Regions from separate parts of the Streptomyces cinereoruber genome, predicted to be linked through region 3. Evidence: riboswitches for the same ligand, from Rfam matches in the RefSeq annotation. Region 3 holds a riboswitch; each other region holds the start of a gene.

Evidence for each region. Region 3 has a riboswitch for cyclic di-AMP ahead of CP977_RS05140 (C40 family peptidase). Riboswitches for the same ligand answer to the same signal wherever they lie in the genome.
Region 1: another riboswitch for cyclic di-AMP. It lies ahead of CP977_RS32580 (LysM peptidoglycan-binding domain-containing protein); the one in region 3 lies ahead of CP977_RS05140 (C40 family peptidase).
Region 2: another riboswitch for cyclic di-AMP. It lies ahead of CP977_RS25930 (M23 family metallopeptidase); the one in region 3 lies ahead of CP977_RS05140 (C40 family peptidase).
Region 4: another riboswitch for cyclic di-AMP. It lies ahead of CP977_RS28940 (M23 family metallopeptidase); the one in region 3 lies ahead of CP977_RS05140 (C40 family peptidase).

The regions. Positions count from the first base shown of each region.
Region 1 is NZ_CP023693.1:7,244,712-7,246,901, reverse strand. It holds gene CP977_RS32585 (DUF6197 family protein) at 1-570, opposite strand, end outside; cyclic di-AMP (ydaO/yuaA leader) riboswitch at 954-1,127, shown strand; gene CP977_RS32580 (LysM peptidoglycan-binding domain-containing protein) at 1,134-2,030, shown strand; gene CP977_RS32575 (phosphoribosyltransferase family protein) at 2,027-2,190, opposite strand, start outside.
Region 2 is NZ_CP023693.1:5,737,510-5,739,699, forward strand. It holds gene CP977_RS25925 (M16 family metallopeptidase) at 1-430, shown strand, start outside; cyclic di-AMP (ydaO/yuaA leader) riboswitch at 720-880, shown strand; gene CP977_RS25930 (M23 family metallopeptidase) at 894-1,664, shown strand; gene CP977_RS25935 (GntR family transcriptional regulator) at 1,875-2,190, shown strand, end outside.
Region 3 is NZ_CP023693.1:1,172,265-1,174,454, reverse strand. It holds gene CP977_RS05145 (ATP-binding protein) at 66-503, shown strand; gene CP977_RS05140 (C40 family peptidase) at 609-1,085, opposite strand; cyclic di-AMP (ydaO/yuaA leader) riboswitch at 1,089-1,219, opposite strand; gene CP977_RS05135 (hypothetical protein) at 1,612-1,917, opposite strand; gene CP977_RS05130 (ClpP family protease) at 1,925-2,190, opposite strand, start outside.
Region 4 is NZ_CP023693.1:6,405,917-6,408,106, reverse strand. It holds gene CP977_RS28945 (SGNH/GDSL hydrolase family protein) at 1-104, opposite strand, end outside; gene CP977_RS28940 (M23 family metallopeptidase) at 265-1,242, opposite strand; cyclic di-AMP (ydaO/yuaA leader) riboswitch at 1,246-1,406, opposite strand; gene CP977_RS28935 (tyrosine-protein phosphatase) at 1,795-2,190, shown strand, end outside.

The sequences.
Region 1 (2,190 bases), 6.1 Mb from region 3:
CGACCGCAGTTCGGTCATGATCCAGGCGGCCGCCTCGTTCATGGTGTCCGCGCCGCCGTAGCCGAGGCGGTGGGCGGCGAGGAGCGCCCCGCAGACACAGCGGGCCCCGCGTCTGTCGCGGAGTCTGTACGGGGCGTTCTGCCAGCCCCACTCGGTCAGGACGAGGCGCGCGTACCCGAGGTGGACCGAGGGGCGCAGCTCGGCCTGCCCGATGCGGCGCCAGGCGTGGAGGCGGTCCGGCAGTACGGCTCCGATCCGGCCGGGCAGGCGGCGCTCGGCGGGGCCCGGGGCCGGGAGCGCGTCGAGGGCTTCGGCCACGAGCCGGTCCACGGGCACGCTGAGCAGGTCCCGCCAGCTCCGCCCCTCCCCCGGCGGCGGGGGTGCGAGCGGGACGGTCCCGGGCGCGGGCGATACGGGTGCGGGCGCGAGCGGTACGGGTGCGGGTGCCGGCCGTTCGGGCGCCGGCGCGGTCCAGTCGGTGACGATCCGCTGCCAGACGGCGCTCTCGTAGAGGGCGGCGGCCTCGCGGTCGAGGGCGTCGGGGGTGAGCTGGGGGGCGATGGGGGGCATCGGGCGGCTCCTGGGTCGGTCGCTCCATCCTTCGAGAGGAATGTCGGCTTTGCGAGCTTTGCCCTTGAGTGACACCCGATGCCACCAAAAGCCACCCATCACCCCCGAAAACACCACCTCACCGATTTTCGCCTCATTCCCCCATCAATGGAATTACGCCGCATATTCGGACATAATTCACCGGGTGACGCGACTCACTCCGCACGGCCCTCCACACGGTGCGGACCCCTCCGGCCCCGTACCCCACAAGGAAGTTCGACCCCTTCCGGGCCCGGCCGATCTTGAATTCCCCGAATTCGTTGATCCTTTTACGGGTGCCGCCGATCTGATCCTCTTGTTATTCGCCGCATTGCTGGCCTACGGTCACCCCCATTCGAGCGGAACGCCTAATCCTGCCACCGCTCGGAAACCTCCCTTTTCACCCGACGGCAGGAGCGGGGGACCCACGAATACGCCGGTCCGGTGATCCGGAACGGCTCGGGGTGCAGCCGCGTGCGCGCGGCCGGACACCTCCCGTCCGAACCCGACAGCTCACCTCGTAGGCGCCGGAGAGGAATCCCGTCATGCCTGCACACGGTAAGCACCGTCGCCCCCGCCGCAACCACGTCTCCCGTGGCCTCGCCCTGGTCGGCGCGGGTGGAGCCGCGCTGTCCCTGCCCCTGATCGCCCCCGCCACGGCCGGCGCCGCGACCCCCGCCGCGGCCCCGGAGATCGCTGCCAAGACCTTCACCGCGCCCGCCGCGGCCCCGGTCGCCGCCAAGGCCCCGGCGGCCGCGCGCACGTACACCGTCGTGAGCGGTGACTCGCTTTCCCTGATCGCCCACAAGAAGGGAATTCAGGGAGGCTGGAAGAGCCTTTACCGTGCCAACCAGAGCGCCGTGGGTGACAACCCGTCACTCATTCACCCCGGTCTGGAGCTGACGATTCATCGGGGTTCGGCCGAGGCCGCCCCCGCGCCGACGAAGAAGCAGGAGAAGACGGAGCGGAAGACCACCGCGAAGGCGAAGAAGTCCGCCACGGACGACCGGGCGAGCCGCTCCGAGCGCCGCGCGACCGCCCCGGCCTCCGGCGCCCCGACGGGGGCCTCCGCCGCCGCCCCGGCCGCCGCCGCTGCCGCCCCTGCCGCCGTCGCGCAGTACGCCGACAACCTCGACGGCTGGATCCGGCAGTCGCTGGACATCATGGCCCAGCACGGCATCCCCGGCTCCTACGAGGGCATCCACCGCAACATCATGCGCGAGTCCTCCGGCAACCCGCTGGCCATCAACAACTGGGACATCAACGCCGTCAACGGCACCCCCTCGAAGGGCCTCCTCCAGGTCATCCAGCCGACCTTCGACCGGTACCACGTGCCCGGCACGTCGACCGACCTGTACGACCCGGTCGCCAACATCACCGCCGCCTGCAACTACGCGGCCGACCGCTACGGCTCCATCGACAACGTCTACGGCGCCTACTAGTCCGCGCCGACCGCCGGGGCGTCCCGGCGCCGGAAGTGCCCGGTGAACCAGGAGGTGGCGAGTTCCGCCACCTCCTCCAGGGCGCCGGGCTCCTCGAAGAGGTGAGTGGCGCCCTCCACCACGGCCAGCCGGTTCTCGCAGCGCAGCAGCGCCCCGGCCC
Region 2 (2,190 bases), 4.6 Mb from region 3:
GCTCCGCTCGGACGCCGAGGGGAACGGCGCGGCGATGCTCGCCATCAGCGGCTCCGTCGACACCCCCAACACGGGCCCGGCCCTGGACGACCTGTGGAAGGTGCTGCGCACCCTGGCCGCCGAGGGGCTCACGGACGCCGAGCGGGAGACCGCCGTGCAGAACCTGGTGGGGGTTGCCCCGCTCAAGTACGAGACGGCCGCCTCCGTCGCCGGGACGCTCGCCGACCAGGTGGAGCAGCACCTCCCGGACGACTTCCAGGCCCAGTTGTACGCGCGCCTGGCCGAGACCGGCACCGTCGAGGCGACCGCGGCCGTGGTCAGCGCCTTCCCGGTGGACCGGCTCGTCACGGTCCTGGTGGGCGACGCGGCACAGATCGCGGAGCCGGTGCGGGCGCTCGGCATCGGTGAGGTGACCGTCGTCACCGGCTGATCGGACCCTGTCCGGCCGGCGGCCCACCGCTGCCGACCGGACGGGCGGACCAGCGAGCGGACGGAGGGCCCCGGCGTGACGGAACGTCAGGGCCCTCCGCCCGTCCGTGCGAGTCCCGTACAGGGGTCGCACGGAAACTCCCCGGTGAATTGTCCGGATTTGAGGCAAGCGTGATCATCTGCCCTGTGGCATGCCTTACAAAAGACCATGTTCGGTTGGTGATCGACTGGCGGTCCGCATAGCGTCGGTGCGGCTGTTCGCCAGTTGCACCCGCCGCGCCCGCGGCACCGGACAGTCATCGCCGAGTCCCCGTCAGGCGCGAGCCTGGGGAGCCGGGGACCCACAGTCCCTGGGGTGAATCGGACGCCTTCGCCCGGTGCGGAGGGGCCCGTAGGAGACCTTCCTGCTCCGAACCCGTCAGCTAACCCGGTAGGCGAGAAGGAAGGAAAGGAACAACGTCTTCATGGCGTTCACCCGTGCCACCGGGAAGCATCGTGGTTCGAGCCGGATGGGGCGCCGCAGCGCGGGCATCGCCGGCGCGGCGACGCTCGCCACCACCGGCGTCATCGGAACCCTCGCCTCTCCGGCGCTCGCCGCCGACACGGACAACCGCTCCCCCGAGGACACCGGCCTCACCAAGGTGATCGCCGAGGACTCCCTCGTCGACCGGCTCAACGCCCAGGCCGACGCCCAGGACCGCGAGGCCTTCGAGGCCGCCGCCGAGCAGAAGGCCCTGGCCGAGGCGAAGCGCAAGGCCGAGGCCCGCGCCAAGGAGATCCGCGAGGAGCGGGCCCGCGCCGCCCGCGAGGCCGAGCGCCGCCGCCTGAACTCCTTCCAGCTCCCCATCGCCGGCTCGTACGTCTCCACCGGCTACCAGACCGGCGGCTCGCTCTGGTCCTCCGGCAGCCACTCCGGCGTCGACTTCCACGCCGCCTACGGCAGCCGGGTCGTCTCCGTCGGCTCCGGCACCGTCGTCGAGGCCGGCTGGGGCGGCGCGTACGGCAACAACATCGTCATCCGGATGCACGACGGCACGTACACCCAGTACGGTCACCTCTCCTCCATCGGGGTGTACGTCGGCCAGACCGTCGAGCCGGGCCAGCAGATCGGCATCTCGGGCTCGACCGGCAACTCGACCGGGCCGCACCTCCACTTCGAGGCCCGCACGGGCGCCGACTACGGCTCCGACATCAACCCGATCTCCTACCTCCGCGCCCGCGGCGTCGCCGTCTGACCCGGCCTCCCGCGCGCCCCTGACCACCGGGGGCCCTCCGCGTCGCAAAAGCCCCGGCTCGTACTGAGCCGGGGCTTTTCGTCGGCCACAACGCGGTCATGGATTCCATGGGGGCATCGGAAATTCCGGCGGGCTGCAATAGAGTCGCGGATCAGGCGCAGAACAGGCGCCGCTCGAATTGTCTCGCGCGGACCAAGGCGGAGGTCGGACATGCGCATTCCCGCGCATTCGGTATGCACGGCGATCCGGGACGACATCGTCTCCGGCGTCTTCGAGCGGGGCAGCCGGCTGACCGAGGAGCAGCTCGCCCGCCGGTACGGGGTCTCCCGCGTCCCGGTCCGCGAGGCGCTGCGCACCCTGGAGTCCGAGGGCTTCGTCCTCACCCGGCGCCACGCGGGCGCGCACGTCGCCGAGCCCACCGAGCAGGAGGCGGCCGACCTGCTCGACATGCGGGCGCTGCTCGAACCGCTGGGGGCCGCCCGGGCCGCGCAGCGGCGCACCGACGCCCACCTCAAGGTGCTGCGCG
Region 3 (2,190 bases):
GGTGGGACTCTGACGCGCAGTGCGATCCGGGGCGGTGGCCCCGGCGGGAAAGGGACAGAGTCGCCATGGCAGACCATCAGGAAGCATCCGTCACCCTGGCGAGCGAGCCCGCCTCGGTCCCCACCGCCCGGCGGTACGTCGCGCGGATTCTCACCGACTGGGGCCTCGACGCGCTCTCGGACCAGGCGGACGCGGTCCGCCTGATCGTCTCGGAACTGGCCACCAACGCCGTCCTGCACACCTTCGGCCAGTCGCCCACCTTCACGGTCGACGTACGCCTGGAGGACGGGGAGCAGCTCCACGTCGGCGTCACGGACAGCCATCCGCGCCGGCCCCGCCGCCTTCCCGCGGCGGTCCAGCAGGACAACGGCCGCGGCATGGCCATCATCCGCTCCCTCGCGGTGGAGTCCGGCGGCCGCCTCTCGGTGACCCCGACCCCGGACGGCGGCAAGACGGTCGGCATCACCCTGCCGTGGAAGGCCGCGGCACCGGTGGTCTGTTAGCGCGCGTCCGGCGGGGCCGGGGCCCGTCCGGCGACGGTTCGGGTGCGGCGGCGCCACCGCACCCCCCGGCCTCCCCTCCGGCGCCCGCTCAGTGCCCGGGCGGGGTCACCGGACGCGTCCGTAGGAGACCTTCGAGGTCCAGATCTTGTCGAGCTTGACCCAGGAGCCCGTCTTGGGCGAGTGCCAGAGCTTGCCGCTGCCGGCGTAGATGCCCACGTGGTAGACCTTGCCGCCGGAGTGGAAGAAGACCAGGTCCCCCTTCTGCCGGCCGGAGGCGGAGACGCGACTGGTCTTGTTGTACTGCTGCTGCGCGGTGCGGGGCAGCGACTTGCCCGCCTGCTTGTACGCGTAGAGCGTCAGGCCCGAGCAGTCGAACCGGGAGGGGCCGGTGGCCCCGTAGCGGTAGGGCGCCCCCTTCTTGGAGGCGGCGACGCTCAGCGCCTTGTTCGCGTGTGCGGTCGCTGCCTGGGCCTCCGGCGCCGCGCCCGGCGCGAGCAGCGTGCCGCCGACGGCGGCGAGGGTGAGAGCCGAGACGGCTCCGGCCCGGGACAGCAGGGACGGGACGTGCATCTGCGCAGTCATGCGCAACCCTTCGTCAGCCGCCTGTGAAGGATGACCTGTCGGGTTCGGGCAGGCGAAGATGCCCGGCCGCTCTCGCGGCTTCACCCCAAGGGCCGGCCCCGCTGCGGAAACAGCGCGTACGGCCCGTACTGCTCGGGTCCTCCACTCCTGCCGATCCAATCCTGTCGACCAGGCGTCCGGGACGGCGGCAGGACTCGGCGTCCGCCCGGACCGCCCCGCCTCGGATGGCGGGGGCTTGTCGTCGGCAGGGATCTTGCCCCACAGCCTGGTCGAAATCCGAGTGGAAACGACGTTATGTGAGAGTCCTCACGACTGATCCATTCGGGTGGACAGGATGGTTTCGTGATCGTCGGAGGTTTGGCGGACGAGCCCCGCACCAGCGAAGGAGCGCCCGGTTCCGCCAGATGTGTACACCCCTTGCGCAACTCGCCCGGGTCATATGTCGACTCATCGACTCCACCGAACGGACGAGTGGTTCCGGCGCGCCGTGTCGGCCGTCCGGCCCTTGACACGACATGCCGGAATGTCAACTCCGCCGCTCCCGGGGGAGCGTGACCCGGCCCGCCCGCTGCTCCCCATCCAGCACCCGCAGGGCGCGCGCCAGGGTCTCCGCGTGCACCTCGCTCTCGCCCCGCGCGTGCATGAGCGCCAGGGCCTCACGCAGCTCCTCCGCACGCCCCACCAGGGCCTGAGCCGCCCTCAGGCCCCCATAGGTATGCGTACTCCTGGATGGATTGATTCTCCCCAGGAGGTCGACGACCGCAAGGCAGGCATCGACCACTTCGCCCTCGGCCCGCGTCAGGGCGGGCAGCGGCGGCGGTTCGGGAACCACGGCCCGCTCACCGCGCCGCGCCGCGGCGGCTCGTGACCACGTGCTCCACCAGCCCGTACGCGACGGCGGCCGGGGCGTCCAGGACCGTGGGGCGGTCGAGGTCGGCGGCGACCCGCTCGCTGCTCCGTCCGGTGTGCTCGGCGAGCAGTCCGGTCATCAGGGCGCGCCGGCGGTCCAGTTCGCGGGCCTGGACGCCGAGGTCGCTCGGCTGCCCGCGCAGGGGCTCCTCCATGGCGGGCTGCCGGAGCGTGACGCGGGCGCCGGGGAGCATCA
Region 4 (2,190 bases), 5.2 Mb from region 3:
GTCCCGTCGGGGCCGGGGTCTCCGACGCCCTCGGTGAAGCTGTCACCGATCGCCGCGTACGACCCGAATGCGTTCTTGTCTCTTGATCTCGAATCGTCTGCCACGGGGGCACATCCTTCCCTTTCGCCTGTGACCTACGCGACCGTAAGGAGGGGTTGACGGCGGGTGATATATGCCACCGATAAAGATTCGCCCAAGTCGGAACAGGCCGGCGGCCCGGCACGTATGTGCCGGGCCGCCGGAAAAGGGGTGCGCGCCGGAGGGTCAGACGGAGACGCCGTGCTGGCGCAGGTAGGCCAGCGGGTCGACGTCCGAGCCGTAGCTCGGCGTGGTGCGGATCTCGAAGTGCAGGTGCGGGCCGGTGGAGTTGCCGGTGGAGCCGGAGAGGCCGATCTGCTGCCCGCCGCCGACGCTCTGCCCGGCCGAGACCGAGAGGGAGGAGAGGTGGGCGTACTGCGAGTAGTTGCCGTCCGCGTGCTGGATGACGACCTCGTTGCCGTACGAGCCGCTCCAGCCGGCGGAGACGACCGTGCCGGCGCCGACGGCGCGGACGGTGGTGCCGGAGGAGGCGATGAAGTCGACGCCGGTGTGGTAGCCGGAGGACCACATGGAGCCGGAGGCGCGGTACGGGGTGGAGAAGCCGCCGGTGACGGGGGCGACCCAGCCGGAGGAGGAGGCGGTGGAGCCGGTGGAGGAGGAGCCGGTGGAGCTCTTCTCCGCGGCCTTCGGGGCGGTGGCGGCCGGGGCGGCGGCGCGGCGGCTCTCGCGGGAGGCGCGGGGGGCGTCGTCGCCGTTCTTCCCGGCGGCGGTGGTGCTCTTCGGGCCGGTGGGGACGGAGCCCTGGGCGCCGATGGTGAGCTTCATGCCGGGCAGGATGAGGGAGGGGTCGGCGCCGATGGTCCGGCGGTTGTCCTCGTAGATCCGCTGCCAGCCGCCCGAGAGGCGGTGGTCGGCGGCGATCTTCGACAGGTAGTCGCCGGGGACGACGGAGTACGTCCGGGGGCCGTTCTCCGCGGCCTTCGCGGGGGCGGCCTTCGCCGGGGCGGCGGCCTTCGCCGCGACGGGCTGCGCGGCGACGACGGACTGGACGGAGGCGGAGGCCGGGGCGGTCTGCTCGGCGGCGTGGGCCCCGGTGGCGCCGAGGAGCGGAAGGGCGACGACGGCGCCTCCCGTACCGGCGGCGGCGAATCCGCGGGTGAGGGGGTTGTTCTTGGGACGGCGGTGCTTACCCTTCGCGGGCATGGCGAATCCTCTCCGGCGCCTGCGAGGTGAGCTGTCGGGTTCGGACTGGAGATGTCCGGCCGCGCTCTCGCGCGACTTCACCCCTAGCCGTCCTGCGTCGCGGGACCGGCGTACTTCCTTGGGTCCCCCGCTCCTGCCACGCATGGGATGGGTGGAATTCCGGACGGTGGCAGGATTCGGCGGTCCGTCCGGATTGAGCGTGACGCTAGACGAGCGGGGTCGGCGCGAACAAGCCGCTGTTTTGTCCCGGGATTCCGCCCTAGATCGTTCCCCCGGAATTCCGGTCACCCTCCGTGGACGACGCTCCCCGACTCCCCTTTCCGGCAAGGGATTCGCGCCGGAAGCCCGGCCACGATCCGTCACTTCTATGACGCTGCTCACGCGCCGAATCCCATCTCGCCTGCAATCAGGGCGCGTTATACGCAATGACTTAATTCGGACAGATCACCCATTCCTGTCCGAGGGGGTGCGCCGCACCCCTCCGGTCCGGATGATTGCCCCTGGAACCGATTTCGCCTCGGCATCCGTACGACGACACTTCCAGGAGCATCCGTGACGCAGCAGCAGGTCCCGCCCATCGACGCCGCCGAGCCCGAACTGACGGAGGTCCGCAACTTCCGGGACGTGGGCGGTCTGCCGACGACGGACGGGCGCGCGGTCCGTCCCGGCCGCCTCTTCCGCAGCGGCCACCTCGCCCATGCGACCGAGGGCGACGCCGCCTTCCTCGCCGGCCTCGGGCTGCACACCGTCTTCGACTTCCGCAACGAGGCCGACCGGCGGATCGAGGGCCCGGACGTCGAGCTGCCCGGCGTGCGGAACGTGAACATACCCCTCAACGACCCGGCCGACGGCAAGGAGTTCTGGAAGCTGGTGCGCGACGGCGACACCGTCCAGCTGCGGGAGGTCCTCGGCGACGGCAGGGCTGCGGCCCGGATGTCCGATTCGTAC